Regions from separate parts of the Mumia sp. genome, predicted to be linked through region 1. Evidence: predicted binding sites of a transcription regulator. Region 1 holds the regulator's gene; each other region holds the start of a gene.
The links. The regulator LexA, encoded in region 1, represses DNA repair genes until DNA is damaged. The targets are predictions, from matches to a motif close to TCGAACANNTGTTCGA.
Positions count from the first base shown of each region.

Region 1 (9,498 bases):
CCGAGGTCCTCTGCGCGAAGAGCAGCACCGCGCCGAGCAGCGCGGTCACCAGCGGACGCAGCGCACTGCTGTCGACGGGGACCAGCAGGATGACGACGGCGAGCAGAGCGAGCACGATGCCGTACCGGTCCCGGCGTGTCCCCCGCCCATGCCCGTCCACGACACGTGAGCCTAGGGCTCGCCGCCGTCATCCGCAGTGCCTATGTCTCGCCGGTGCTACCGCGTGACCGTGAAGGTCAGCGGCGTGCCCGGGCCGTATCCCTTGCGGTTCCGTGCCTGGACGACGACCGTGCTCGTCCCAGCAGGCAGGGTGCTCCGCTTCAGTGTGTAGGAACGTCGCGATGCCTTCAGCCGGGCGACCTTGACCGTCCGGGTCCCCTGCTTGACCGTGACGCGGTAGCGGGTGACGCTCGCGCCACCGTCTCCCAGCGGCCGCGCCCAGCGCACGACCCGGTTGGTCGCCGTCGGCGATCCTGACACCGAGACTCCCCGCGCTGCCCACGGCACCGTGATCGCCCGCAACCGCGGATAGACGGTGATCCTGTTGTTGCCAGTGACGGCGACCTTGCCCGTACGACTGACCGAAAGGCCGTCGACGTGGCCGTGCCGCCGGTTGCTGACGACGAGCTGAGGCGTGGCCTCGCCCGTCGCGCTAGGACCCAGGATGTAGACGTGGCCCGAGTGCAGACCGATGTAGGCACGCCCCGCACGGTCGAAGGCGAGCGGCTCCGGCTCCCACAGGCCCGCTCCGGGCCAGTCGGCGGTGATCCTGCGCTCCGGCGCCACGTTGCCGTTCGCACCCGGCGCGAAGACGGAGATGAACTCTCCCTCCCCGAACGTCGCCCAGATGCGACCGTCGACGTTCATCTTCACGTCGATCACCCCGCCGAGCTCTGCCTTGTCACCGGCAATCTGGCGCACCGGCTTCGCCGTGCCCGAGGCCGAGCGGCGGTAGATCTTGATGCCGTTCGAGCCCGCGACCATCAGCCGGTTGTCCGGTGTCATCGACACCGAGCCGACAGCCATCCCAGTACGCAGCACACGAATCGGCCGCACGTTGCCGCGTGCATTCTTGCCGAAGACGAGGACACGCTTGTTCCCGTTGGCGACGTAGAGACGCCCCACGGAGTCACGCGCGATGCCACGAGGCTCGAAGATACGGCTCCGCGCTCCCCGAAGGGAGTACAGCGGACGCGCTTTGCCGCGGGCTCCTGCCCGGTAGACCACGACACGATCACGGTGGAAGTCGGCCGCGTACGTCCGTCCGGACGCGCTGAGGTGCACGTCCCAGGGCGGCTTTGCCCCTGCCTTCGTACCGATGATCGTCCGCTCAGGTCGGACGCTGACCGGGTCGCCCGGTGCTGCCTCGGCAGGAGCGCTGACCAGCAGACCACCGGCCAGCGCCGCACTGGCGGCGATGCCGACGAAATGAGTTCTTCTCATGGTTCCTCCTACGTCCGCACGTCCTGGAGGATCTCCTCCGAGGGGGGGTTTGGACGTGATGATCCCGCTTGTACGACGGGTGCCCGGCATTCTTGGCTGCCGACTTCGGCCTCCGCAAGGCAATTCGAGTGACATCGAAATGGCGGAGCCGGCTCCCGAGAGCCAGCCCCGCCACTGCGGACCGTGCGGACCTACTTGCGCACGCGGAACGACTTCTTGGCGTTCTTGCCGAAGCCCTTCGTGTTCTTGGCCTTGATCAGCACGACGTTCTTGCCGTTGCGCAGCTTGGAGCGCTTGATCTTGTACGACCGCTTGCTCGCCCCGAAGTTCTTCCTCAGGAGAACCCTGTTGCCCTTCTTGACGACGAGCCGGTAGCCGGTGATCCTTGCGCCGCCGTTGTTGGCGGGTGCCTTCCACGAGACCTTGCGCGTCTTGGCCCTCTGCTTGCCGGCGACCTTCAACGCCCGCGGCTTGCCCGGGACCTTGACGACCGGGGCCGGCTTCGGGAAGAGCGTTCGGAACTCGAGGACGGACGGTCCGCCGAAGTTGGCGACGGTCAGTCCTCCATCACCGGCCACGGAGAGATGCCCCGGGCTGCTGAGCTGTGTCGCCGGTCCGCCGAGGACCTTCAGCGGAGCCACGTTGCCTTCCGCGGACGCCGAGAAGGCGACCACCGTGCTGACGGCGTTGAAGTTCGACGCATAAACACGTCCCTTGGAGTCGGTGCCGATCCCGACGATGGGTGCCGCGAGCTCCGTCTTCGCCCCGGAGATCGTCCGGAGCGGCGTCGCGCCGCCGTTGGCGTTCGACGCGTACGCACGCAGCGCCGCGCCGGCGTCGGCCCAGGTCGCCCCGTTGCTCGTGACGTGCACACCGTTGCCCGCGGGCAGGCCAGTGATCTGACGCGTGGTTGACGCCGGGTTGCCTGCCGCGGCCGGCGAGTAGACGTTGATGGTCGTCGCCTTGCGGACGAAGATGCTGCCCGTCGGGCCGATGTCGAGGCCCAGGGCGGCGCCCGCGCCGGTCCCGAACGTCTTGACCGGTGCGTCGCCGGTGTCGGCGTCCGGCGCGAAGACCGAGACGAGACCGTTGTTGTTGGCGACGTACGTGAACCCGTTGGTGTCGACGTCGACGCCACGCGGAGAGTTCAGCCCACTGTTCATCGTGCGGATCGGCATCGCCGCGCCGTTAGCACCGGCGGCGTAGACGACCACGTTGTTCTGACCGAAGTTGGCTACGTAGGTTCGCCCTCCGACCTTGGCCAGGCCGAACGGGCTGGTGGTGGCGCCGGTGATCTTGCGTACCGGAGCGGTGTTGACGTCGTCGGCCGAGGCCGTCGGCGCAGTGGCGACAAGGGTGCCGCCGATGAGTGCGCCTGCGGCCCCGAGGCCGACCACGCGGATCGTTCTGTTCATTGGAATCTCCCCCTTCGCGTTCCACCGTGCGCGCGCAGGGGGTCACGGCACTCAGATTTGTTCGGCGGGCAGAGGCGTGCCGGTCGCGCCAGCGCGGCCCAGGATGTCCGTTGCGCGATGGTCGTCCCCCACCCCGTCGACGAGGATCGCGACCGAGTCGGAGTTCTCTGTACGCAGCGGCAGGATCGCCTGGTACGGGTCTGACTCGTACCAGCGCGTCGCGTGGTCATGGTCGGGGAAGGCGATGATGACGATGTCGCCCGGCCACTCGCCTTCCAGGGTGCGCACGTCGGCTCCGTGCACGAGGAACCGGCCGCCGTACGGGGCGAGCGTCGCGTCGATCCGCTCCAGGTACTCGACGATGTCGGGTCCCATCGTGATCTCGCGAATGTGGGCGATTGCGTAGGCAGTCATCAGTGATCCTCTCGGTAGGTGAGGCTCCGAGCCTGCTTGACGGGACGGGCACGAGTCGATGACCTCTGAGGTCATGGGGTTGACATCTGGCGCGACTGGGCCGCACTCTAAAACCAATCAGTTATAAAACAGATTGGTTATGGCGAATGACGGACGACGAGCTGGACGCCGTGTTCGGGGCCCTCGCGGACCCGACCCGCCGCGCGATCCTCGGGCGGCTCGCCCACGGTGACGCCAGCGTCAACGAGCTCACCTCGATGTTCGCGATGTCGCAGCCGGCGGTGTCGCGGCACCTCAGGGTCCTCGAGCGGGCTGGCCTGGTGTCTCGTACGCAGCAGGGGACCATGCGGCTCAGCCACCTCGAGGCGGCACCGCTGAAGGAGGCGACCGACTGGATCGCCGACTACCGCGCGTACTGGGAGGACAGCTTCGCCCGCCTGGACGCACTCCTCGCCGAGGCCGACGCCATCGACTCCGAGCCACCGTCTGCCACGTCCTGACCGATCACCGAGACCCTCAGGGGGAACCATGTCCGACCTCACAGTCACGGCAACGCCCGGCACCTCGACCATCGAGTTCAGCCGGACGTTCACCACGACGCCCCAGCGTCTGTTCCACGCCAACGTCGACGACGAGTGGCAGAAGAAGTGGCTCGGCCCCGACAGGCTCGAGACCGAGATCATCGTCAACGAGGTCCGCGACGGCGGCCGCTGGCGCTGGCTCCAGAGGGAGCCCGACGGCAACGAGTACGTGTTCCGAGGCGTCTACCACGGTGAGCCCTCGGTCGAGAACGGCATCACGCGCACGTTCGAGTTCGAAGGGATGCCCGGTCACGTGTCGCTGGAGACCCTCCGCTTCACCGACCTCGGCGACGGCCGGACCCGGATGGACGCTATCAGCGCGTTCGCCTCGGTCGAGGACCGCGACGGGATGGTCGAGTCCGGCATGGAGGGCGGGATGGAGGAGGGCTTCGTCCGCCTCGAGAAGCTCCTCGCCGACTCCTGAGACTCCGCCCCCGATGTGATGGGTTCCGCACCCTTTCCGCAGAAGATTCGGTGCACAACCCGTCACATCGGGAAAGCGGGCGGCGGCACTAGGCTGGCGGACGTGGCAGCGTTCGCATCAGACAACTACGCCCCCGCCCATCCCGCGATCCTCGAGGCGATCGCTGCGGCGAACGACGGGCACGCGGTCTCCTACGGCGAGGACCGGTGGACGGCACGACTCACCGAGCTCGTACGGCACCACTTCGGCGACCAGGCCCAGGCGTATCCCGTGTTCAACGGCACCGGCGCCAACGTCGTCTCCCTCGGTGCTCTCCTCCCCCGTTGGGGATCGGCGATCGTCACCGACGTCGCGCACCTCCACACCGACGAGAACGGCGCCCCCGAGCGTGTCGCCGGCATCAAGCTGCTCCCGGTCGCCGCGCCGGACGGCAAGATGGTCCCGCAGTCCTTCGGCGAGTACACGATCAACCTCGGCGACCCGCACCGCGCACAGCCGCTGGCCGTGTCGCTGACGCAGTCCACCGAGCTCGGCACCGTCTACTCGGCCGACGAGGTCCGTGGCCTGGTGGACACCGCGCACGCCTATGGGATGAGCGTCCACGTCGACGGGGCACGGATCGCGAACGCCGCCGCGCACCTCGGCCTCTCGCTCCGCGCGCTCACCACCGACCTCGGCGTCGACGTGCTGTCGTTCGGCGGCACGAAGAACGGCATCCTCCTCGGCGAGGCGGTGGTCGTCCTGAACCCGGGCGCAGTCCACGGGATCGAGTTCATCCGCAAGATGTCGATGCAGCTGGCGTCGAAGATGCGGTACGTCTCCGCGCAGCTCGCCGCACTCCTCGATCCGGAGCGCGATCTCTGGCTCGCGAACGCGACCGCAGCCAACGCCCGGGCGACGCAGCTGCGCGCCGGCGTCGACGCGTTGGCCGACGAGCTCGCACGGGACGGACGTGTACACGAGTCGGGGGCGCCGCTGCTGCACGTCGCGAACCCGACCCAGGCCAACGTCGTCTTCGCCACGCTTCCGCGGGCGGTTGCCGACGCGGTACGGGTCGAGCACCCGTTCTACGACTGGCGCGCGGGATCCCACCCGGACCTCGTCGAGTCCCGGTGGATGTGCTCGTGGGACACCACCGAGGAGGACGTCGCAGCATTCCTTACGGCGTTGCACAAGGCGTTCGGATGACGCAGCCCCGCGTCGAGATCACCTACTGCACGTTGTGCCAGTGGCTGCTTCGCGCGGGATGGATGGCCCAGGAGCTGCTGAGCACGTTCGGGACCGAGCTCGGCTCGGTGACGCTCGTGCCCGCGACCGGAGGCGTCTTCCGGATCACGGTCGACGACGACGTCGTGTGGGACCGCGCCGTCCACGGCGGCTTCCCGGACGCGGCGGAGCTGAAGCGCCGGGTCCGGGACCACATCGATCCGGACCGACCTCTCGGGCACGCGGACCGCGATCGATGAGCGAGCCGCCTCTCCCCCGGCCGGACGACTCCGTCCGCTGGTCCCTCGAGGTGCGTGATGCCGACAGCGACGAAGTGCTCGCGGCCATCCAGCCGGCGCTGGTGCTGCCCACGGCGAGCATCGGCAAGCTCGTGCTGCTCGTCGAGGCGGCACACCAGATCGCGACCGAGCGGATCGATCCCGCCGAGCAGCTCAGCCGCAGCGCCGACGACTGGGTCGCCGACTCGGGCCTCTGGTATCGGCTCGCCACCGACACGCTGCCCGTCACCGACGTGTGTGCACTGATCGGCGCGGTGAGTGACAACCTGGCGACCAACGTCCTGCTTCGTCGTCTCGGTCTCGACACCGTGACTGCCACGGCGGAACGCATCGGGATGCAGCGCAGCCGGCTCCTCGACCGGGTGCGCGACGACCGTGGGCCCGAGCACCCGCCGGCCCTGTCCGTCGGCTGCGCCACCGACCTCGCCGGCTTCTGTGCGGGTCTGCACCGTCGCGAGATCCTCTCGCCCGGGATCAGCGAACGGGTCAGCGGATGGCTCGCGGCGAACACCGATCTCTACATGGTCGCGAACGCCTTCGGGCTGGATCCGCTCGCGCACACCGATCCGGACCGCGGCATCGTGCTCTGGAACAAGACCGGCACGACCTCCGACGTGCGAGCCGACACCGGAGTGGTCTCGGGTCCCGCCCAAACCGTCGCCTACGCGGCCATCGCCGAGTGGAGCGACGGCGCCGAGCCGTCCGTACGCGACCACGTCCTGCGCGCCATGAACGCCCTGGGCACCTGGCTGCGCGAGGTGGTCACCGACGACCGCGGCGTGTCGACCCAGTAGGGCTCGGGCTCAGTAGATCGGGACGTAGATCGTCTCGCCTGCCGTGACCTCGCCCGCGCTCGTCAACGAGTTGAGATCGGCGATGTCCTTGACGGTCGACCGGATGTCACCCTCGGGGTTGGCCTCTGAGGCGAGGTCCCACACGGTCTGCCCTGGCTCGAGCGTGACCACGCGACTGGGGACGGGCTCGGCCTGCTCGGAGGTCGCGATGACCCGCGCACCCAGAGCCACGGTGAGGCCGGCGATCGCGATCAGGGCTGCGATGAAGACGACGAACCGACCACGGCGGGTCAGGCGGTAGCCCGATCGACCGCGGGTGCGGTCGGCCGGCTGCTGCCGACGAGGCCGAGGCCCGGGCCGCGGGCCTGGTCGCGGAGCGGACCGACGGTCGCCGCGCATCCCCCGGCCCGCCGGGTGCCGCTCGATGCAGCGCATCAGCGGCGTGTCGATCGCGACGACGGTGCGGTCGGCGACGGGACGCTCGAGGGTGCTGCGGACGGTGCTCATCGTGTCCTCCATCTCTCGGACTCGTACGGTCTGCCGACCGAAGCGAGGCGGCGGATCAGCTCGTGCATCCGGACCGGAAACCGAGCGGGTTGCCGAACGTGCGTTCGATCGAACATGTGTACGAACCTAATCACACCGACCGACAGAATTGGAAGGACCGTTCGAACATGCTTTCGACGTGTCCGCCAGATGGGCGCCTGAGGACGACTTCATCACGACACGCCGACACGATCGAACATATGTTTGATCACACCGGCGCCGCGGTCTAGTGTCAGGGCCATGACGAAGGCCGAGGTTTCCGAGCTCCCCGACGGACCGCCGGACGCGAGCGGGCTGACTCCGCGTCAGCGCCGCGTCCTCGAGATCATCCGCGAGTCGCTCGAGCAACGCGGCTATCCGCCGAGCATGCGCGAGATCGGCGCGGCCGTCGGTCTCGCCAGCGTCTCCTCCGTCGCTCACCAGCTCAAGGTGCTCGAGCGCAACGGCTTCGTCCGCCGCGACCCCAACCGCCCCCGCGCGATCGAGGTCTTCCTGCCCGACATCCTCGCGGCGCGCCGGTCGATCGGTGACGCGGTCGACTTCGGCTTCGACGAGACGGGCGCGGGCGACTCCCGCCCGGAGCCCGCGTTCGTCCCGATGGTCGGCCGGATCGCCGCCGGCGGCCCGATCCTCGCCGAGGAGCGCGTCGAGGAGGTCATGCCCCTCCCCCGCACGCTGGTCGGCGAGGGCACGCTCTTCATGCTCGAGGTGCGCGGCGACTCGATGGTCGAGGCGGCGATCTGCGACGGAGACTACGTCGTGATCCGGCAGCAGCCGACCGCGGAGAACGGCGAGATCGTCGCCGCCCTTCTCGACGGAGAGGCCACCGTCAAGACGCTCCAGCGCAAGGACGGCAAGGTCTGGCTCCTGCCGCACAACCCGGCATACGACCCGATCGACGGCACCGACGCCACCATCCTCGGCAAGGTCACGACAGTCATGCGGCGGGTCTGACCCGCGCAGGCGAGACCAACCTCGTCGAGACCCGCGCAGGCGAGACCGTCAGCGGCTGCGGCGCTCAGGACGCTCCGGCGTCCAGGCGCCGCAGCGCGCCGAGCACGAGCTCGCGGTCGACCGTACGCCACATCGGCGGCATCGAGGACGCCAAGAAGCTGCCGTACCGCGCGGTGGCCAGTCGTGAGTCGAGCACGGCGACGACGCCCTTGTCGTCGGCGCGTCGGATCAGGCGCCCCGACCCCTGCGCCAGCAGGAGCGCGGCGTGGGTCGCGGCGACCTGCATGAAACCGTTGCCGCCGTGCCGCTCCACGAGCCGCTGCCTCGCGCTCATCAACGGGTCGTCCGGGCGGGGGAACGGGATGCGGTCGATGATCACCAGCTGGCACGTCTCCCCCGGCAGGTCGATCCCCTGCCACAGGCTGAGCGTGCCGAACAGGCACGTGCGCGGGTCCTCCACGAACCGCCTCGCCAGCTCGGGGAGCTGCGCGTCACCCTGACACAGAACCTCGACGTCGGGCATCCGCTCGCGCACGGCCTCGGTAGCCGCCTCCGCGCCGCGCCGCGACGAGAACAGCCCGAGCGTGCGCCCACCGGCGGCTCGCACCAGATCGACGATCTCGTCCAGGGCCGCGGCACCCATCCCGTCGCGTCCCGGCGGAGGGAGATGCCGCGCGACGTAGAGCATGCCTTGCTTGGCGTAGTCGAACGGCGACCCGACGTCGATCGCACGCCAGGCGTACGACGCCGGTGACCCGTCGCCGTCATCGTCCCCGCCGCTGTCACCGCGACCGCCGGACGCGCCCTCCTCCGTACGGTCGGACGCCCACAGCCCGACGCTGCGCGCCACCGGGTCGAATCCGCCGCCGAGCTTGAGCGTCGCACTCGTCAGCACGACGGTGTTCTCGGCGAACAGCTTGTCGCGGAGCGTGAGCGCGACGTCGACAGGTGCGATCCGCAGCTCGTTGCCACCCCGGGCACCCTCCCGCTCGGCCATCCACAGCACGTCGGCCTCGGAGGCCGCAGCCATCCGCTCGGCGACCTTGCGCACGTCGTCGACCATCGCCTTCGCCTGCTGCCGGGCGGCGTCACCGTCGCCGGAGTCCTTGGGCTCCTTCGGCATCGCCGAGTGACAGTCCCGGGCGGCGTCGCGCACGAGGCTCAGCGCGTCGGCCAGCTGGTCCGACGGCGAGGCGATCCGGCCGGGCGCCGTCACCTCCAGCGCCTCGCGGAGAGCATCCGAGGCGTCCTCGAGGTCATCGGCCTCGCGCCCACGGACGTACGAGCGGGCGCGGCGAGCCGCCCGCTCCACCGATGGCGGGGCGAGCTCGGCGGTCGACGCCTGGGTCACCCGCGCGACGAGCTCGTGCGCCTCGTCGATGACCACGGTGTCGTACTCAGGGAGCATGGGCACCCCGTCGA
Region 1 is NZ_JARBCJ010000039.1:2,465-11,962, forward strand. Features, by position in the region: gene PV363_RS05935 (potassium channel family protein) at 1-160, opposite strand, end outside; gene PV363_RS05940 (fibronectin type III domain-containing protein) at 217-1,443, opposite strand; gene PV363_RS05945 (hypothetical protein) at 1,635-2,858, opposite strand; gene PV363_RS05950 (DUF1330 domain-containing protein) at 2,910-3,272, opposite strand; gene PV363_RS05955 (metalloregulator ArsR/SmtB family transcription factor) at 3,419-3,772, shown strand; gene PV363_RS05960 (SRPBCC domain-containing protein) at 3,801-4,277, shown strand; gene PV363_RS05965 (beta-eliminating lyase-related protein) at 4,380-5,465, shown strand; gene PV363_RS05970 (SelT/SelW/SelH family protein) at 5,462-5,743, shown strand; gene PV363_RS05975 (serine hydrolase) at 5,740-6,576, shown strand; gene PV363_RS05980 (hypothetical protein) at 6,586-7,083, opposite strand; gene lexA (transcriptional repressor LexA) at 7,363-8,076, shown strand; gene PV363_RS05990 (ATP-dependent DNA helicase) at 8,141-9,498, opposite strand, start outside.

Region 2 (9,498 bases), on a different contig from region 1:
CCGGCTGCCGCAGCCCCTCGTCGACCGGGCCATGCGGACGACCGCCGACCGTCTGTACGCGCGCGGCGGGAGCAGCATCGACCGCTTGCGCTCGAACCTGTCGCGGGCGGTGCCGGACGCGACTGCCGGAGAGCTCGACGAGCTCGGGCGAGACGCCATGCGCTCCTACCTGCGCTACTGGGGGGAGGTGTTCCGTCTCCCGCGCTTCACCGCCGACACCGTCGACGACTGGATCACGGTCGACCATCCCGAGCGCGTGTTCGCGTTGAAGGCGCAGGGGCGGGGGATGATCGCCGCACTGCCGCACATGGGCAACTGGGACCTCATGGGCGCCTGGGCGCTGAGCCACGGCCTCCCGTTGATGACGGTGATGGAGCGTCTCAGGCCCGAGCGCCTGTACGACGAGTTCGTCGCGTTCCGCGAGGGACTCGGCATGACGGTGCTCCCGCTGACCGGTGGAGAGCCGACGATGCCGCGGCTCGCCGCGCACCTGCGGGCGGGGGGCTTCGTGTGTCTGCTCGCCGACCGCGACATGTCCCGCAGCGGACTTGTCGTCGACCTCTTGGGCGAGAAGGCGCGGATGCCCGTCGGACCGGCGCTCCTCGCGCAGCAGACCGGGGCGGCGCTCTTCGCGGCGACCTCGCGGTACGAGCAGGACCGGCTGCGCATGACCGTGCACGAGGTCGTGCCGACCCGGGAAGGCCCGGACGGACTGGTGGCGATGGCGCAGGACCTCGCCGACGTCTTCAGCGCAGAGATCCGCCGCAGCCCCGCCGACTGGCACATGCTCCAGCGCGTCTTCGAGGTCGACCGGCTTCCGGACGGAGGCGTGCGATGAGGATCGGGATGGTCTGCCCGTACTCGTTCGACGTCCCCGGCGGCGTCCAGAACCACGTCCTGGACCTCTCCCGGACGCTCGGAGGGCTGGGCGTGGAGGTGTCGGTGCTCGCGCCGGCCGCCGACGACGACGACCTGCCCGACTACGTGACACCGGCCGGCCGCGCCGTGCCCGTCCGCTACAACGGTGCCGTCGCGCGCGTGTCGTTCGGGCCGATGGCGATGGCCCGCACCCGACGCTGGCTGCGCGACGGCCGCTTCGACGTGCTGCACGTCCACGACCCGGCCACGCCGAGCGTCTCGCTGGTGGCGCTGAGCCTGTCTTCCGGGGTCTCGATCGCGACGATCCACACCTCCATCGGCCGCTCGCGCGCTCTCGCGGCGACGGAGTCGCTGCTGCGCCCGGCGATGGAGAAGCTCAGCGCGCGGATCACGGTCTCGCGGGAGGCGCACCGCGTGGTCGAGCAGTACCAGGGCGGCGACTCGGTGATCATCCCGAACGGCCTCTACGTCGACGACTTCGACGCCGTACCGCGGAGCGCGGGGACCACCGGCCGCACGGAGCTGCTGTTCCTGGGGCGGTTCGAGGAGGCACGCAAGGGTCTTCCCGTCCTGCTGGGCGCCCTGCCGCCGGTGGTCGACCGGTTCCCTGACCTCCGTCTCGTCGTCGCCGGGGCGGGGGACCCCAAGGTCGGGTCGGCGATGGTCCCCGAGGGGCTGCGCCACCACGTCGAGGTCGTCGGGCGGGTCTCGGACGCCGAGCGCGCCCAGCTGCTCGCCCGGGCCGACGTCTACGTCGCGCCGAACACCGGTGGCGAGAGCTTCGGCATCGTCCTCATCGAGGCGATGGCGGCGGGCGCACCAGTGGTGGCCAGCGACATCCGCGCGTTCGCGGACGTGCTCGAGAACGGCCGCCTCGGTGCCCTCTTCGCCAACGAGGACCCCGCGGCTTTGGCCAAGACCCTCGTCTCGACGCTCGAGGACCAGGCTCGTCAGGCACGTGCGGACCTGGCGCGACGCGAGGTCCGGCGGTACGACTGGAGTGTGGTCGCGCCGCAGGTGGTCCGTGTGTACGAGACAGTCCTCGGAGGAGGCAGCGTCGGATGAGCACGCTCGAGTGGATCCTCGTCGTCGGTGCCGTGGTCGCGGCGATCACGGTCGCGCTGTCGACGACGGCCGGCCGGCTCGACCGGCTGCACATCCGTCTGGCGACCGCCCAGGCCTCGTTGGACCGTCAGCTCCTCGACCGGTCGACGTGCCTGCGCAACGTCGCGGTGGGCGGAGTCCTGGACCCTGCCAGCGCCCTGGTCGCGGTCGAAGCCGCCGATGCCTCGCGCGCGGCGATCGGCAAGAGCGACCAGGCCGAGCGGGAGACGGCGCTGAGCGAGGTCATGCGCACCGTCTTCGGTGACGCCGAGGACGTCGACGCGCTGTGGGCGGCCGCCGACGAGCCGCAGGCCGAGCTGCTGGCCGACCTCGGCGACGCGTGCGAACGCGTCCAGCTGGCGCACCGTTTCCACGACGACCTCGTCGCCCGCACCCAGCGGATGCGGCGCAAGCGGATCGTACGGTGGGCGAGGCTCGCCGGCTACGCGCCGTGGCCGAATCGGATGGACTTCGACGACACGCCGCCGCCGCACCTCGTCGCGCACGAGCGCCCCGTGGCCTCCTCCGAGATGGGGCAGCAGCAGGGCTGATCGGCTCACCTCGTGGCGGGACCGCTCCGGCGTCGGTGCACGGTCGTACGATGAGGCCAATGTCCGAGCGGGCGCACCGCGTCCCAGGCCCCGAGGTGAACGATGTCCGAGAACCCGACTGCCCCGACACCGGCCGTGTCCCGGGAGGGCACGGGCACCGCACGCGTGAAGCGCGGCATGGCGGAGATGCTCAAGGGCGGCGTCATCATGGACGTCGTCAACGCCGAGCAGGCCAAGATCGCCGAGGATGCCGGTGCCGTCGCGGTCATGGCCCTCGAGCGCGTGCCCGCCGACATCCGCTCCCAGGGCGGCGTGGCCCGCATGAGCGACCCCGACCTGATCGACGGCATCATCGAGGCCGTCTCCATCCCGGTGATGGCCAAGGCGCGCATCGGCCACTTCGTCGAGGCGCAGGTGCTGCAGTCCCTCGGCGTCGACTACATCGACGAGTCCGAGGTCCTCACACCCGCCGACTACGCCCACCACATCGACAAGTGGGCCTTCACGGTGCCGTTCGTGTGCGGCGCGACCAACCTGGGCGAGGCGCTTCGTCGCATCACCGAGGGTGCGGCGATGATCCGGTCCAAGGGCGAGGCCGGCACGGGCGACGTCTCCAACGCGACGACCCACATGCGGGCGATGCGTGATGAGATCCGCCGTCTCCAGACGCTTCCGGCCGACGAGCTCTACGTGGCGGCCAAGGAGCTTCAGGCGCCATACGAGCTGGTCCGCGAGGTCGCCGAGAAGGGCGCGCTGCCCGTAGTGCTCTTCACCGCGGGAGGCATCGCGACGCCCGCGGACGCCGCCATGATGATGCAGCTCGGTGCCGAGGGCGTGTTCGTCGGCTCGGGCATCTTCAAGTCGGGCAACCCGGCCGAGCGCGCGTCCGCGGTCGTGAAGGCCACCACCTTCTACGACGACCCCGACGTCATCGCCAAGGTCTCGCGCGGGCTCGGCGAGGCGATGGTCGGCATCAACGTCGCCGACCTCCCCGAGCCGCACCGGCTGGCCGAGCGGGGCTGGTGAACGGTGCCTTTCTTCTCAGCACCGCGCCTGACCGACGCCGACGCGCTGCGGAGCTACGCCCGGGTCCTCGTACGCGCCGGCCTCACCGAGCGCGCTGCCTGCGTCACCGAGGTCGAGATCGCGGCACGCGAGGATGCCGGGCTGGTTGACACGAAGGCCCGGACCGAGGCCCAGCGACTCGTCGACGACGAGCGCGCGGCGCTCGCGGAGGAGCAGTCGGGCTGGCCGGCGCGCACCGACTACGACGCGCTGCAGGAGGCCTTCCAGGCACTGGAGGCCGCTGGCTTCGTCGTGCTCCAGGGCGTCGACGACCACTGGGCGGCGGCCGGCGTCGTGCGCGAGGCGGCCGGGGGAGCCACGGGGAGCGCGCTCCGAGGCATCGTGTGGTTCACGCCGTCCGATGTCTGGCACGCCGTCGATCACGGGATGCTCGAGGTCAACGTGTGGCACCCCGACTCCGCCAACATCGCCGACGGCGACCCCTTGTGCTCCGCGGTCGTCGCGACGCTGGACGCTGCCGGTCTCGCGGCGCACTTCGACGAAGGACGGATCGAGGTCCGGGCGTTCTGGCACCGTCGCCTCACCGACGCGTGAGTGCGCCCCGGGTCGGTGTCCTCGCCCTTCAGGGCGACGTCCGGGAGCATCTCCGGATGCTCGCGGCGAGCGGCGCGGAGGCGACCACCGTGCGACGGCCGAGCGAGCTCGACGCGGTCGACGCCCTTGTCGTGCCGGGCGGGGAGTCGACCACCATCGACAAGCTGTCGCGGGCCTTCGAGCTCCGCGACCCGATCCGTGAGCGCATCGGGTCGGGCATGCCGGTGCTGGGGACCTGTGCCGGCATGATCCTGCTCGCCGACCGCATCGACGGCGGCACCGACGACCAGCAGACCTTCGGCGGGATGGACATGACCGTGCGGAGGAACGCGTTCGGCCGGCAGGTCGACTCCTTCGAGACCGATCTCCGGGTCCAGGGCCTCGACGACCCGCTGCACGCGGTGTTCATCCGCGGTCCCTGGGTCGAGAGCCACGGTCCCGGTGTCGAGGTCCTCGCGGCGGTCGACCGCGGCGACGAGGGGCGCCGCCCGGTCGTGGTGCGGCAGGGGGCGTTGCTCGCCGCGTCCTTCCACCCCGAGCTCGGGTCGGACCACCGCCTCCACCAGATGTTCGTCCGGTCGGTGCACGCGAACGGCGGCGTGGCCAGCCGCTAGGATCGAGGGCGGTCGCGAGCCGCGGCCGTACGCCGTCGTAACAGCGAGAGCAGGTGAGTGCCGTGTCTGGCCACTCCAAGTGGGCGACCACCAAGCACAAGAAGGCGGTCATCGACGCCAAGCGCGGCAAGATGTTCGCCAAGCTGGTCAAGAACATCGAGGTCGCCGCACGCACCGGCGGGCCTGACCCCGCGGGCAACCCGACGCTCTACGACGCGATCCAGAAGGCCAAGAAGTCGTCGGTCCCCAACGACAACATCGACCGCGCCGTGAAGCGCGGCGGCGGTCTCGACGGCGCGGGGGTCGACTACACGACGATCATGTACGAGGGCTACGCCCCCGGCGGTGTCGCGCTGCTCGTCGAGTGCCTCACCGACAACAAGAACCGTGCGGCCATGGAGGTCCGGACGGCGATGACCCGCAACGGCGGCAACATGGCCGACCCCGGCTCGGTGTCCTACATGTTCTCCCGCAAGGGCGTCGTCATCGTCCCGGCCGAGCAGGACGGCAAGACGCTCGCGGAGGACGACGTCCTCGAGGTGGTGCTCGACGCGGGCGCCGAGGACGTCAACGACCACGACGGCTCGTTCGAGGTGATCAGCGAGGCCGGCGACGTGGTCGCGGTGCGCACGGCTCTCCAGGACGCCGGGATCGACTACGACTCCGCCGAGTCGTCGTTCGTGCCGTCCATGACCGTCGAGGTCGACGCCGACGTGGCCGGCAAGGTCCTCCGGCTCATCGACGCCCTCGAGGACTGCGACGACGTCCAGAACGTGTTCGCCAACTTCGACGCCTCCGACGAGGTCATGGCGCAGGTCGGCTGACACGCCGCTCCACCTTCTGCCCGGCTCGGGGCGGAGGGATTCTCCCGTGCCGGGCGGAAGGCTCGCGGCGAACCCGCCTGCCCGAGCTGCCGACGTGCCAGGATGGGCCATGGACATCCTGAGGCCCGGCGGGATCATGTGGCGGATCGCACGACGTCGGCGAGGCGCGGCCCCCGATCCGCTCCCGTGGATGCCCGAGCTGGCGGGCGAGGGAGTCGCTCCGACGGACGAGGTGGGCCGGCGCCCTCTCGTGGTCACCCGCGGTGGGGTCGTCGTGCACGTCGAGCCGGCCCCGGGACGCGCGACATCGAAGGCCCGGATCAGAGAGCTGGGCGACGCGGTGTACGCGCTACCCCTGACGGTGAGCACCAGCGACGACGTGTCGCAGGCTCCGTACGCGCCGCCGCCTGGCCCTGGCACCACCGGAGGGTGGGGGCACCCAGGGCAGGCGCCCGGGATGGGGGAGGGCTCGTCGTCGTGATAGGTCTGCGCCCGCCACGGCGATCTGCGCCCGCGCTCGATCCGTCCTAAGGTCGGGGCACCACCCGAACCCGATCTCGAGGAGTGAGTGCTATGGGTCTGGATGACAAGCTGAAGCACCTGGCCGAGGACGTCGAGGGCAAGGCCAAGGAGGCCTCCGGCAAGCTCCGCGGCGACACGTCGCAGGAGTCCGAGGGCAAGGCCGACCAGAGCAAGGCCGACTTCAAGAAGGCCGGCGACAACGTCAAGGACGCCTTCAAGAAGTAGCCGCCGCGCTCGGCGCAAGTCTCCTCCACGTACGCCGTGGAGGTTACGACACGAAGCCCCTCCACGTACGCCGTGGAGGGGCCTCGTCGTTCGTACGGGTCCTCGGCGCGTCGCCGCCACACTCGTCCGTCGTGCGACTAGGGTGTCGAACATGTGTTCGCTGCGGGTCCTCCGCGAGGTGGCATGACCGCCGGCGCGATGCGTGTTCTCGGAGTCGACCCCGGCCTGACGCGGTGCGGGGTCGGCGTGGTCGACGGACGCGTGGGGGGCGCTCTGCGGGCGGTCTCGGTGGGGGTGATCCGTACGCCGGCCGCCGACGACGTCGCCCACCGGCTCCTCGCGATCGAACGCGGCCTGGCCGAAGCCATCGCCACGCACCGGCCGGACGTGGTCGCGATCGAGCGGGTCTTCAGCCAGAACAACGTCTCGACCGTCATGGGCACCGCCCAGGCCAGCGGGGTCGCGATGGTCGTCGCAGCCCGCCACGGCCTCCCCGTCGTCCTCCACACCCCGAGCGAGGTCAAGGCGGCGGTCACCGGCAACGGTCGCGCCGACAAGGCGCAGGTCACGGCGATGGTCACGCGGATCCTCGGCCTGGTCGAGGCGCCGCGCCCCGCCGACGCCGCCGACGCGCTCGCCCTCGCGATCTGCCACGTCTGGCGCGGCACGTCGGTCAGCCGGCTCGACGACGCCCTCGCCGCCGCGGCACGCCCGTCAGGTCCGATGCGGACGGCCGCCGAGCCCATCCGTTCCCGCATCCCAGGCGCTGCGCGCACCAACCCCAGATTCCCCGAGAGGAAGCCTCGATGATCGCCTTCGTCCGCGGCACCGTCGCCTCGACCGCCCTCGACTCCGCCGTCCTCGACGTCGGCGGGGTCGGGATGCTCGTGCAGTGCACGCCGGGCACGCTGGCCGACCTCCGGCACGGTGAGCAGGCGCAGGTCTCGACCAGCCTCGTGGTGCGCGAGGACTCGATGACGCTGTACGGCTTCGCCGACGACGACGAGCGTGACACCTTCGAGCTCGCTCAGACCGCCAGCGGCGTGGGCCCCAAGGTCGCGCAGGCGATCATCGCGGTCCTCGGCCCCGAGGGTCTGCGCCGTGCGGTCGCCGAGGAGAACCTCGTCGCGCTCACGAAGGTCCCCGGCATCGGGCGCAAGGGAGCCCAGCGGATCGTGCTCGAGCTCAAGGACCGTCTCGGTGCTGCGGCGGCTGTCTCCCAGGCGACCGCGACCGCACCTGCCTCGACGCCCGCCGACGCGGACTGGCGTCCTCAGGTGCACGCCGCCCTGGTCGGGCTCGGATGGAGCACCCGCGAGGCGGAGTCCGCGGTCGCCGCCGTGGTCACTGTCGCCACCGAGCAGATCGAGGGGACCGGCGCGGTCGACGTGTCCGTCCTGCTGCGCGCGGCCCTCCGTACGCTCTCGAAGGCATGAGGGAGGAGATCGGCATGGAGGAGCAGGACACCAGCCGGCTCGAGGCGGCCGAGCGGGCCGAGCTCGAAGCGCGGCTCGTCGGCCCGGACGTCGTCTCCGACGAGCAGGCGTACGAGGCGGCTCTGCGCCCTCGGTCGCTCGACGAGCTGATCGGGCAGGAGCGTGTCCGCGAGCAGCTCGCGCTGATGCTGACCGCGGCGCGGGCGCGCGGTCGTACGCCCGACCACGTCCTGCTCTCGGGTCCTCCCGGGCTCGGCAAGACCACCCTGGCGATGATCATCGCCGCCGAGCTGGGCACGGCCCTGCGGCTCACGAGCGGGCCCGCGATCCAACACGCCGGAGACCTCGCCGCGATCCTGTCGGGGATCAACGAGGGCGACGTGCTGTTCGTCGACGAGATCCACCGGATGTCACGACCCGCCGAGGAGCTCCTCTACATGGCGATGGAGGACTTCCGGGTCGACGTCGTGATCGGCAAGGGTCCAGGAGCGACGGCCATCCCGCTGCAGATCCCGCAGTTCACGCTCGTCGGCGCGACGACGCGAGCCGGTCTGCTGCCGGGACCGCTGCGCGACCGGTTCGGGTTCACCGCGCAGCTGGAGTACTACGAGGCCACCGAGCTCCACCGGATCGTCGACCGTTCCGCAGCGCTGCTCGGCGTCCAGACAACACCCAAGGGCGGTTTCGAGATCGCGTCGCGGTCGCGCGGCACGCCACGGATCGCCAACCGGCTCCTTCGCCGGGTCCGCGACTACGCCGAGGTCCGGGGGAGCGGGGTCGTCGACCTCGACATCGCCCACCGCGCGCTGGACCTCTACGAGGTGGACCAGATCGGCCTGGACCGTCTCGACCGTGCGGTGCTGGACGCGCTGTGCCGCAGCTTCGGCGGCGGGCCGGTCGGTGTCTCGACCCTCGCCGTCGCGGTCGCCGAGGAGCGGGAGACCGTCGAGGAGGTCGCCGAGCCCTTCCTCGTACGCCAGGGGTTCCTGGCCCGCACGCCCCGGGGACGCGTCGCGACGGCGGCCGCGTGGAGGCATCTCGGGCTGACTCCACCGACGACGACCGCCGATCCCACGTTGCCGTTGGACTGACGGGCTCCGGCTAGACTCGTCCCGCACCACGAAGCCCCCTGACACCGACCTGGCTGGAGCCACCCGTGAACGACCTCGCAGCACTGCTGCCGATCATCCTGCTCGTCGCCATCTTCTATCTCTTCATCATCCGCCCGCAGGGCAAGCGTCGCCGCGAGTTCCTGAGCATGCAGGATCGCGTGGTCGTCGGCTCTCGCGTCATGCTCACCAGCGGCGTCTTCGGGACGGTGAAGGCTCTTGACGACGAGACGATGACGCTCGAGATCGCCCCCGGTGTCGACATCGAGGTCCACCGCAACGTCGTCGCCAAGATCATCGACGGCACCGACGCCGGCACCGCGACCCACGAGGTCGTCGAGACCCGTCCGATCGAGGATGAGGACGGCAAGGTCTGATGCCGCTCGGGCTCGACGAGATGCTCGACTCGCTGGTCCGCGACATCCTCGACTGGCCGGAGACGGGGATCACGTTTCGTGACGTCACGCCGTTGCTGGCCGACGCCGAGGGCTTCCGGACCACCGTCGACTCCCTGGCATCGCTGGGGAGAGACCTCGCCGGGACCGACATCGACAAGGTCGTCGGGATCGAGGCGCGCGGCTTCATCTTCGGGGCGCCGGTCGCGGTGGCCCTCG
Region 2 is NZ_JARBCJ010000097.1:2,713-12,210, reverse strand. Features, by position in the region: gene PV363_RS10720 (phosphatidylinositol mannoside acyltransferase) at 1-838, shown strand, start outside; gene PV363_RS10715 (glycosyltransferase family 4 protein) at 835-1,944, shown strand; gene PV363_RS10710 (hypothetical protein) at 1,941-2,534, shown strand; gene pdxS (pyridoxal 5'-phosphate synthase lyase subunit PdxS) at 2,637-3,560, shown strand; gene PV363_RS10700 (hypothetical protein) at 3,564-4,154, shown strand; gene pdxT (pyridoxal 5'-phosphate synthase glutaminase subunit PdxT) at 4,151-4,768, shown strand; gene PV363_RS10690 (YebC/PmpR family DNA-binding transcriptional regulator) at 4,831-5,592, shown strand; gene PV363_RS10685 (hypothetical protein) at 5,702-6,073, shown strand; gene PV363_RS10680 (CsbD family protein) at 6,166-6,339, shown strand; gene ruvC (crossover junction endodeoxyribonuclease RuvC) at 6,538-7,149, shown strand; gene ruvA (Holliday junction branch migration protein RuvA) at 7,146-7,775, shown strand; gene ruvB (Holliday junction branch migration DNA helicase RuvB) at 7,772-8,866, shown strand; gene yajC (preprotein translocase subunit YajC) at 8,932-9,261, shown strand; gene PV363_RS10655 (adenine phosphoribosyltransferase) at 9,261-9,498, shown strand, end outside.
Region 2: ruvC (crossover junction endodeoxyribonuclease RuvC) is a predicted target of LexA. The motif match lies at 6,485-6,500, and genes of this name have one in related genera.

Region 3 (9,498 bases), on a different contig from region 1:
CGACTCGGCGGAGCTGCCGATCGTCCACCACGCCCGAGCGGTCGTCAGCGGAGTGGTATCCGGCATACGGGATGCTTCCGAGCCGGGCGGCCGGGACATCGGCCTTCTCGTACGACCAGTGGTCGCTGGCGCGGTCCTCGCACGTGCTCGTCGGGATCCCGCCGGCCGCGGCGACCAGCGAGCGGACGACGCGACCGTTGCTCGTCCCGCCGTCGCAGACCGGCACCGTCCGACCCCGGACTCCCACGCGGTCGAGCGAGACCATGGCCCGCACCGCAGCGCGTTCGGGGCCGCTCATCGCGGCGACGCGGTGCCGAGACCCGAAGTGGTGCAGGCTGTCACCCGGACCGCGTGGCTCCTCGGCCCCGAAGGCGACGAGCCGCACGGGGAGCCTCGTACCGTACGCACTCGCCAAGCGGGCGAGCTCACGCACGACGGCCACGCCGGACGCGTTGTCCTCGGCCCCCGGCGACACCGCGATGGTGTCGAGATGGGCGCCGACGACCAGGTGCGGCTGCGAGGCGTCGAAGCCCGGCGGATCGGCGATCACGTTGACGGAGTCGCCCGCACTCACCGGCGTCCCCCACGAGTCTCCAGCGGGTACGGCGAACGATTCCTCCGTCACGGTGTAGCCAAGCCGCCGCATCTCCCCGCCGAACCAGCCTGCTGCCTGGCGGAAGGCCGCAGTGGTGGCTTCTCGCGGACCGACCCGGATTGCCAGGTGCCGGATGGCCGCCCGCATCGCCGATCCGTCGGCCGTCGGCGCGACCGGCTTCGGCGGCTCTCCCGGGGACGGGGCGTCCGTGCCCGGCTCACCCGGGCCACCGGGCGAGCCGGTATCCCTCGGGGCTACTCCCGGAGGCTTCGCCGGCGACGAGCTCCCCGCTGACGGACCGCTCGAGGTCGCAGGCGCGGGGCCTGGCGAGGACGGTTCGTCGTCGGCCTCCCTCGCACTGCACGCGGCGAGGAGCAGGACCAGCGATACACCGACGACGGCAGTGCGCACCGCTCCATGCTGACACGTCGGCGGGTGGCCGTCCGACGTGTCAGGGGCCGTCCTGCCAGCCCTCGGCCTCCATCGAGTCGTCGGCCGCGCCGACCTCCTCACGGACGATCCGGTAGGCGATGCCGGGGCCATAGCCTTTGCGACCGAGCGCACCGACAAGTCGTCGCACCTTGACCTGCTCGTCGAGATTGCGCATGGAGCGGAGTTTTTTGCGGACGACGGCACGGGCGGCGTCCTCCTCCGACTCCGGGTCGAGGGTGTCGATCGTGTCGCGCACGATCTCGTCGTCGATCCCCTTGCGCCGGAGCTCGAGCGCCAACGCCCGTCCCGCGAGGCCACGCGACTGCTGCCGGGAGCGCACCCACAGCTGGGCGAACTCCTCGTCGTCGACGAGCCCGACCTGCTCGAACCGGTCGAGCATCCTCTCGGCGATCTCGTCAGGAACGTTGCGCCGCGCGAGCTGCGCGGCCAGCTCCGCTCGGGATCGCGGACGCTCAGCCAACCGGTCCAGGAGGATCTTGCGTGCCACGGCCTCGTGGTCGGGCTCCGGACCGAGGTCCCGGTCGGCGTCCGGCTCGGGATCCCGGCGGCCCCAGGATCCCGAGCGCTGCGTGCGCGCCATGCTCAGAAGTCGACCGCAGCCTTGCCGGCCTTGGCTGACTTGCCCGCAGCACCTGCACGCGTCCCCGCGGCCGCACCGGCGACCACGGCGTCAGCGGCCACGGCGTCGGTCGGCTCGTCCACCGTGGCTCCGATGCCGAGGTGCTCCATGATCCGCTTCTCGAGCTCGTTGGCGAGGTCGGGGTTGTCACGCAAGAAGCTGCGCGCGTTTTCCTTGCCCTGGCCGAGCTGGTCGCCCTCGTACGTGTACCAAGCGCCGGCCTTGCGGACGAAGCCTGCATCGACGCCGACGTCGAGGAGGCTGCCCTCTCGGCTGATGCCCTGGCCGTACATGATGTCGAACTCGGCCTGCTTGAACGGCGGGGCCATCTTGTTCTTGACGACCTTGCAGCGGGTGCGGTTGCCGACCATGTCGGTGCCGTCCTTGAGCGTCTCGATCCGTCGCACGTCGAGACGGACCGAGGCGTAGAACTTGAGCGCCTTGCCGCCCGTCGTGGTCTCGGGCGAGCCGAACATGACGCCGATCTTCTCGCGGAGCTGGTTGATGAAGATCGCGGTCGTGCCGGCACCATGGAGCGCGCCGGTCAGCTTGCGCAGCGCCTGGCTCATCAGTCGAGCCTGCAGACCGACGTGGCTGTCACCCATCTCGCCCTCGATCTCGGCGCGTGGCACCAGAGCGGCGACGGAGTCGATGACGATGATGTCGAGCGCACCGGAACGGATCAGCATGTCGGCGATCTCGAGCGCCTGCTCTCCGGAGTCCGGCTGGGACACGAGGAGGGCGTCGGTGTCGACACCGAGGGCCTTGGCGTAGTCGGGATCGAGCGCGTGCTCCGCGTCGATGAACGCCGCGATGCCACCGGCGCGTTGTGCGTTGGCCACCGCGTGGAGGGCGACGGTCGTCTTGCCGGAGGACTCTGGGCCGTAGATCTCGACGATCCGGCCGCGCGGGAGCCCGCCGATGCCGAGGGCGATGTCCAACGAGGTCGCCCCGGTGGGGATGACCTCGATCGGGATCTTGCCACGCTCGCCGAGGCGCATCACCGATCCCTTGCCGTGCGAACGCTCGATCTGGGCCATTGCCGTGTCGAGTGCCTTGTCGCGGTCCTTCGGTGCTCCCTTGCCCGGGTCAGCAGCCATCAGCGTGGTCCCTTGTCTCTCGTATCCGCCGGTCATCTACGACGTTAGGGGCCGGCACCGACACTTCGTGCGTCTCGCACGTGTGCTGTGGAGTCCGGGCCTGCTCGTCGACCTGGGGACGACTCTAGTCCGAACACGTGTTCGATGCGACTACCGACACGCCGAGTGTCGCGTGTCGACCGCGCTGGGGATGTCTTCGCCACCGATCCCCCCGGAACCGACACGTCGGCCCCCGTCCGTGAGGTGCTGAGCAGCACGGCTCAGCGTCACGGCCGGGGGCCGACGTCGGTTCAGACAGGTCAGACGGAGACGGCGAACCGCTCCCACACCCGGTGCATAGCCATGTCCTCCTGGACCTGGCCGAGCACCTCGGCGCCGCTCTCACCCCGGACGATGCCCGGTCCGCCGACGTAGCCGGCGGCGTCGAGCACGGCCGTACCGGCGCCCCAGGCACCGATGACCTTCGCGTGCCGGAAGCACTCTTCGACCAGCAGCACGACGCGCGGATCGATGGTGACCGTGTCGGCCGCGCCCGCCTTCTCGTCGCGGTTCGGCAGGGCGTCCGGGGCCGGCACCGGGGCTCCGGCGACCAGGACGGCGTCGAACTCCACGGACCGAGCGGTCGCGAACGTACGCTGCACGGCGATGCCGTCACCGATCATCCCGCCGTGCGGCGCGATCACCAGCGGCACCATGCCGGCCGTGAAGATCGCCGTACGAACCTCCTCGACACCGGAGAGGTCACCCTGGGGGTCGACCACGATGCCGACCATCCGGCCGTCGGCCGGCCACGGCTCGCCCACCTGCGACAGCGCAGGACTCGTGACGGGCTCGATCAGCTCGACCGTCGGCGACGGCGCCGGCAGCCCGAGGCCGGTCGCGACCTCCTGGCAGAGCACCGGGTCGATGTTGGCCAGGCACTGCAGCTGGCGTTCCTTGATCGCCTGCTCGTAGCACTTGCCGAGCTCGAAGGTGTAGGCACGGATGATGTGCTCCTGCTCCACCGGCGTCATGCTCTTCCAGAACAGCCGCACCTGGCTGTAGTGGTCGTCGTACGACGCGGGCTGGGCGCGCACCTTGGTGCCCTCGGCCACCCGCACCGCGAGGTGCTCGAACGAGCCCTCGACGTCGGCACCCGCGTGGAACGGACACCCGCCGTCGAGCGAGTTCGGCTTGTACGGCGCCACGCCCGCGTGCACCGCGTGCTGGTGGAAGCCGTCGCGGAACATGTCGTTGACCTCGGTGTGCGGCCGGTTGACGGGGAGCTGGTTGAAGTTCGGCCCACCGAGCCGAGTCAGCTGCGTGTCGACGTACGAGAACAGCCGCGCCTGCACCAGCGGGTCGTCGGTCGCGTCGATGCCGGGCACCAGGTGGCCGACGTGGAACGCGACCTGCTCGGTCTCGGCGAAGAAGTTGGTCGGGTTCGCGGTCAGCACCATCAGGCCGACCGGCTGCACCGGCGCCAGCTCCTCGGGCACGATCTTGGTCGGATCGAGGAGGTCGATCCCCTCGAAGACCTGCTCGGGGTTGTCCGGGAAGACCTGCAGGCCCAGCTCCCAGGCGGGGTACGCCCCGGCCTCGATCGCGTCATAGAGGTCACGGCGGTGGAAGTCGGGGTCGATGCCACCGATCATCTGCGCCTCTTCCCACGTCAGCGAGTGCACGCCGAGGCGCGGCTTCCAGTGGAACTTCACCAGCGAGGTCTCCCCCGCCGCGTTCTCCACGCGGAAGGTGTGGACCCCGAAGCCCTCCATCATCCGGTAGGAGCGCGGGATGCCACGGTCGGACATGTTCCACATGGTGTGGTGCTGCGCCTCGGTGTGCAGCGAGACGAAGTCCCAGAAGGTGTCGTGGGCGCTCTGCGCCTGGGGATCTCCCGGTCGGGGTGCGGCTTGCCGGCGTGGATGACGTCGGGGAACTTGATGCCGTCCTGGATGAAGAACACCGGGATGTTGTTGCCGACGAGGTCGAAGTTGCCCTCGTCGGTGTAGAACTTGGTCGCGAAGCCTCGCGTGTCACGGACCGTGTCCGCCGAGCCGCGCGAGCCGAGCACGGTCGAGAAGCGTACGAACGTGGGTGTCTCGACGCCCTCGCGCAGGAACCCTGCCTTGCACACCGCGTCGGCGGTGCCGTAGCCCACGAACACGCCGTGCGCGCCGGCACCGCGGGCGTGCACCACGCGCTCGGGGATGCGCTCGTGGTCGAAGTGCGTGATCTTCTCCCGCAGGTGGTGATCCTGGAGCAGCGTCGGGCCCCGCTCCCCTGCCTTGAGGGAGTGGTCGGTGTCACGAAGGCGGACACCGGTCGACGTCGTCAGGTAGGTCTCCTGCTGCGACCGGGCGGTCACGGGTGCGCCGGTCTCCACGCCGGTGGCGGTGCGGGTCGCCGGGGCGCTCTGGTCGGCCTTGGGCGGCAACGGTGGCCTCGGCTCTGTGGGCTCAGCGAGACTGGCGGGCTCCGGCCCCGGTGCTCCGGGGATCGCGGGGTCGGTGCTTCCGGCGACGCCGTGCGCGATCCGGTCGAACGTTTCCTTGGCCAGCTGCTTGAGATCCATGTGACTCCTCGGTGGTCGATAGCCGCGTCGCGGCCTTGTCCCCACTATCTCCCGCGGCGATCGCCGTCGCAGGTGGCCAGCTTGACCACCAGCAGCGGGACGGCGGCCGCTCACTCCTCGACCGCGAGCTCCGCGACTCGCCGGCCCCCGTGCAGGCGCAGACCGCACCACACCAGACCCGCCCTGCGCGCCACGGCGCCGATCCCGTCGACCCCGACCCGCGCCCAGGCGAACGGGGCGCTCTCGCGGCCACCCGCACGAAGACGGACGTGGTGGCTCCGGACTCCGACCCCGGGTGACTCGACCTCGGCCAGCACGCTGCCCCCGGCTCCGACCAGCTCGCTCACGCGCCGAAGCAGCCGGACGGGGTCCCCGCCGATGCCGATGTTGCCGTCGGCCAGCAGGGCGTGCCGCCATCTCCCTGCCGCGGGGACGCTGCCGAACACGTCCCCGCGCACCGCGGCCGCCCCACGCCCGCGTGCCTGGCGAACCGCCTCCGCGGAGATGTCGAGACCCAGCGCGTGCACCCCGCGTCCGGCGAGCGCCCCGGCGAGCCGGCCGGGCCCGCAGCCCACGTCGAGGGTCGGCCCGTCACACCGGTCGACGAACAGCTGCCGGTCGGACTCGGTCGCCTCACCCCGCCACCGAGCGACCGGGAGCGAGAGGACCGTCCCACGAGCGGTGACCATCTCGACCGCCGCCCCGCGGAAGGCGGCGTCCACGACCGCCCCCGACGACATCGGCGGCCGTACCGTCACTGGGCGCTCCTCGGAGAGGGTCATGACACCCCACCAGCGACGAGCTCGGCGATCACGCGCCCGGCCCTGCTCCTCGGGGCGGTGCGTACGAGGGCCAGCGCGTCCTCCCACGTGTCGACGTCAGTGAGGACCGGCGCGTCACCGACCCGCGCGCCTGCCGCCGTCAGGGCCGCGTACGTCCGGGCGCCGGTGTCGGATCGCGACATCGCGACGTCGCTGAGGGGCCGAGCCCAGCGCGGCGACCGGACCCCGAGCGCCCACCAGCCCCCGTCGGCGGCGGGGCCGAGCACGGCCTCGTGGGACTGCAGACCGTCCGCGACCGCGATGAGGTCGGCGGTCGTCGCCTGCGGGGTGTCCGTGCCGATCTGGACGACCCCGGCGCCTGCGTCGGCGTCCTCGTGAGCGTTGACCAGGCGCTGGCCGAAGGTGGTCCCCCGCTGGGCGACCACCCGGTGCGGCGCGCACGCGGCAGGGCGGTGTTCACCGGGGGCTGCCGGGTTGTGGGCGCCGGTGGGGGCGACCACCACCGGCCAGCCGAGCACCGACACGGTCTCCAGCGTGTCCAGGAAGGCGGCCGCCGCGAACCGCGCCGCGACGTCGGCTCCGGTCCGTCCGGCCAGGCGGGTCTTCGCGACCCCTGGCTCCGGCGCCTTCGCGACCACCAGCAGCGTCGACGCGGTCATCTCATGACCTTCGCGAAGTCGAGCGCGGTCCGCACCGTCCCCCGCACCGACCCGCTGACCTTCGACCGCGTCCCGGCCGCACGCGCGCGGTAGGCGATGTCGTGCTCCTCCACCGTCCAGCCGGCGCGAGCCGCCCCCAGCATGAGCTCCAGCGGGTAGCCGAACCGCCGGTCCCGCAGGTCGAGCGCCACCAGGTCCTCGCGGGGGCACACCCGCATCGGCGCCAGGTCGTGCAGCGCGAGCCCGGTGGATCGGCGGATCCAGGCAGCGAGCAGTGTCGTACCGGCCCGCGCGTGCCACGGCCAGACACCTGAGGAGACGGGTCGACGTCGCCCGAGCGCCATCGTCGCCCGCCCGGCGAGCACCGCGTCGAGCAGCGGGTCCAGGTCGGCGGCGTCCATCGAGCCGTCGCCGTCCATCACAGCGACGTACGGCGCACGCGACGCGCGAACCCCCGCGTCGACGGCGGCCCCGTACCCCGCGACGGCCTCGTGGACGACACGAGCGCCCAGCTCCCGCGCCACCTCTGCCGTGCCGTCACGCGAGCCGTTGTCGACGACGATCACCGAGAACCGCTCCGGCACGTGGGCGAGCGCCTCCGGGAGCGCCCGCGCCTCGTCGCGGCACGGCACCACGAGGTCGCACACGCGCGCATCCGTCATGGTCCGACCCTAGGGCGAGATGTCCGATCCGTCCGGGTCGACGACGGCGTCAGCCGCGCCCGCGCACCGTGCCCGAGGCCTGCGCCAACGCCTACGGTGTCCAGATGACCAGCCGCCCCGACAGTCGGAGCCGAACCGCCCTCGCGGGCGCCGCGACAGGGCTCGTGCTCGTCGCCGCAGCGATGCTCTGGCCGGCCGTGACGGGCACGTTCGTGCACAACGGGATCTCGGGTCTCCCCCGCTTCCCGCCCCTTCACGCGAACTGGATGCCACGGCTCACCGCGACGTCATGGCTCCCACTCGCCGTCGCGCTGGTCGTCCTCCTCGCGTGGCCGCGCGTGTCGGCCCTGCGCTGGCCCGTCTATCTCGGCGCGCTGTTCGTCGCGGCCTGGAGCTGGACCGTCGCCCTTGCCCTCGTCGACGGCGAGGACGGCCTCGGCGCCGTCTTCGCCCGTCGCGGCGAGTACGTCGCCGACGCGCAGGCCGTCACGGACGTGAGCGCCATGCTCGCCGGGTTCGTCGACCGCATCCCGGTCGATGCCGCCGACAACTGGGGCATCCACGTCGCCGGTCACCCTCCCGGCGCGCTCCTGATGTTCGTCGGCATCGACCGGCTCGGCATCACCGATCCGGTCACCATCGCGATGACGGTCCTCACGCTCGGCTGCACGGCCTTCGTCGCTGCGGCCGTCGTCGTACGCCGCGTCGCGGGTGAGGACTGGGCCCGGCGGGCGGGCATCTGGTGGGTGCTGGCGCCGGCCGCGGTCTGGGTCGGGGTGAGCGCCGACGCCGTCTTCATGGCCGTCGCCGCCTGGGGTCTCGCCCTGCTCGCGGTCTCGCTCACCACGAGACGCACGGGCGTCGAGATCGCGTCGGGCGTCGCCGCAGGCGTCGTCCTCGGTGCCTGCGTCTACCTGTCGTACGGCCTGGTCCTCCTCGCCGTGCTCGCCCTCGCGGTCGTCCTTCTCACACGCCGGCCGCGGCCCGTGCTCTGGGCCGCGCTCGGGGCCGTCGCGGTCGCCGCCGGGTTCACGCTCGCGGGCTTCGCCTGGTGGGAGGGGTACGCGGTCCTGAGGGAGCGCTACTACGACGGGGTCGCCTCGGACCGGCCCTACGGCTACTGGGTGTGGGCCAACCTCGCGGCCTGGACCTTCACCATCGGGCTCGCCGGCTGGGCCGGCCTCGCGGAGGCTGGGCGATCGGTGGTGGCACGACCACGGCCGGATCGCGGGACGGTGGCCGTGTCGGTGCTCGCGATCAGCGGGCTCGCGTGCGTGCTGCTGGCGACGCTCTCAGGGATGAGCAAGGCCGAGGTCGAGCGGATCTGGCTTCCGTTCGCCCTGTGGGCGCTCGTCGCCCCGGCCCTGCTCAGCCCTCGTCTGCGTACGCCGTTCGTCATCGCTCAGGTGGTTGCCGCCCTCGCCGTCCAGCACCTGCTCCTGACGCGGTGGTGAGGTCTGGCGGGCGGCTCGGCGGCGTCAGCGCTCTCGCAGCGGCGCGGTCGCCAGCTCGGCGAGCCCGTCCTCCGGGCTGATCTCCGCCACGAACCCCAGCTCCTCGCGCGCTCGCCGCGGCGAGGCGACGACGTGGCGGACGTCGTACGGGCGGAAGTCACCGGTGAGCTCGGGCGCGGGCCCTCCGGCGGCGGCGGCAAGGACCTGCGCCATCACGCCGAGCGTCGTCGGATGCCCTGACGCCACGTTGTACGCGCGCACCGCCGGGCCCTGCTCGACCACGCGCTCGACGGCCGCGACGTTGGCGCGGGCCACGTCGCGCACGTGCACGAAGTCGCGGAGCTGGCCTCCGTCCTCGAAGACCCTCGGCGCCTCCCCACGGGCAAGCGACGAGCGGAAGATCGCTGCCACGCCGGCGTACGGCGTGTCCGCGGGCATCCCTGGCCCGTACACGTTGTGGTAGCGCAGCGCCACCGCCGACGCCCCCGCCAGCAGGCACCACGCCTGCGCGTAGTGCTCCTGCGCGACCTTCGAGGCGGCGTAGGTGCTGCGCGGGGCGAAGGGCACGGACTCGTCGACCTCCCGCCACGACACCTCGCGCCCGCAGATGCCGCAGCCGG
Region 3 is NZ_JARBCJ010000001.1:2,371-11,868, forward strand. Features, by position in the region: gene PV363_RS00020 (M28 family peptidase) at 1-625, opposite strand, end outside; gene PV363_RS00025 (regulatory protein RecX) at 1,047-1,628, opposite strand; gene recA (recombinase RecA) at 1,631-2,767, opposite strand; gene PV363_RS00035 (catalase) at 3,067-4,557, opposite strand; gene PV363_RS00040 (catalase) at 4,521-5,321, opposite strand; gene PV363_RS00045 (class I SAM-dependent methyltransferase) at 5,432-6,079, opposite strand; gene PV363_RS00050 (DUF2064 domain-containing protein) at 6,100-6,762, opposite strand; gene PV363_RS00055 (glycosyltransferase family 2 protein) at 6,759-7,424, opposite strand; gene PV363_RS00060 (hypothetical protein) at 7,529-8,878, shown strand; gene PV363_RS00065 (NAD-dependent epimerase/dehydratase family protein) at 8,903-9,498, opposite strand, start outside.
Region 3: recA (recombinase RecA) is a predicted target of LexA. The motif match lies at 2,897-2,912, and genes of this name have one in related genera.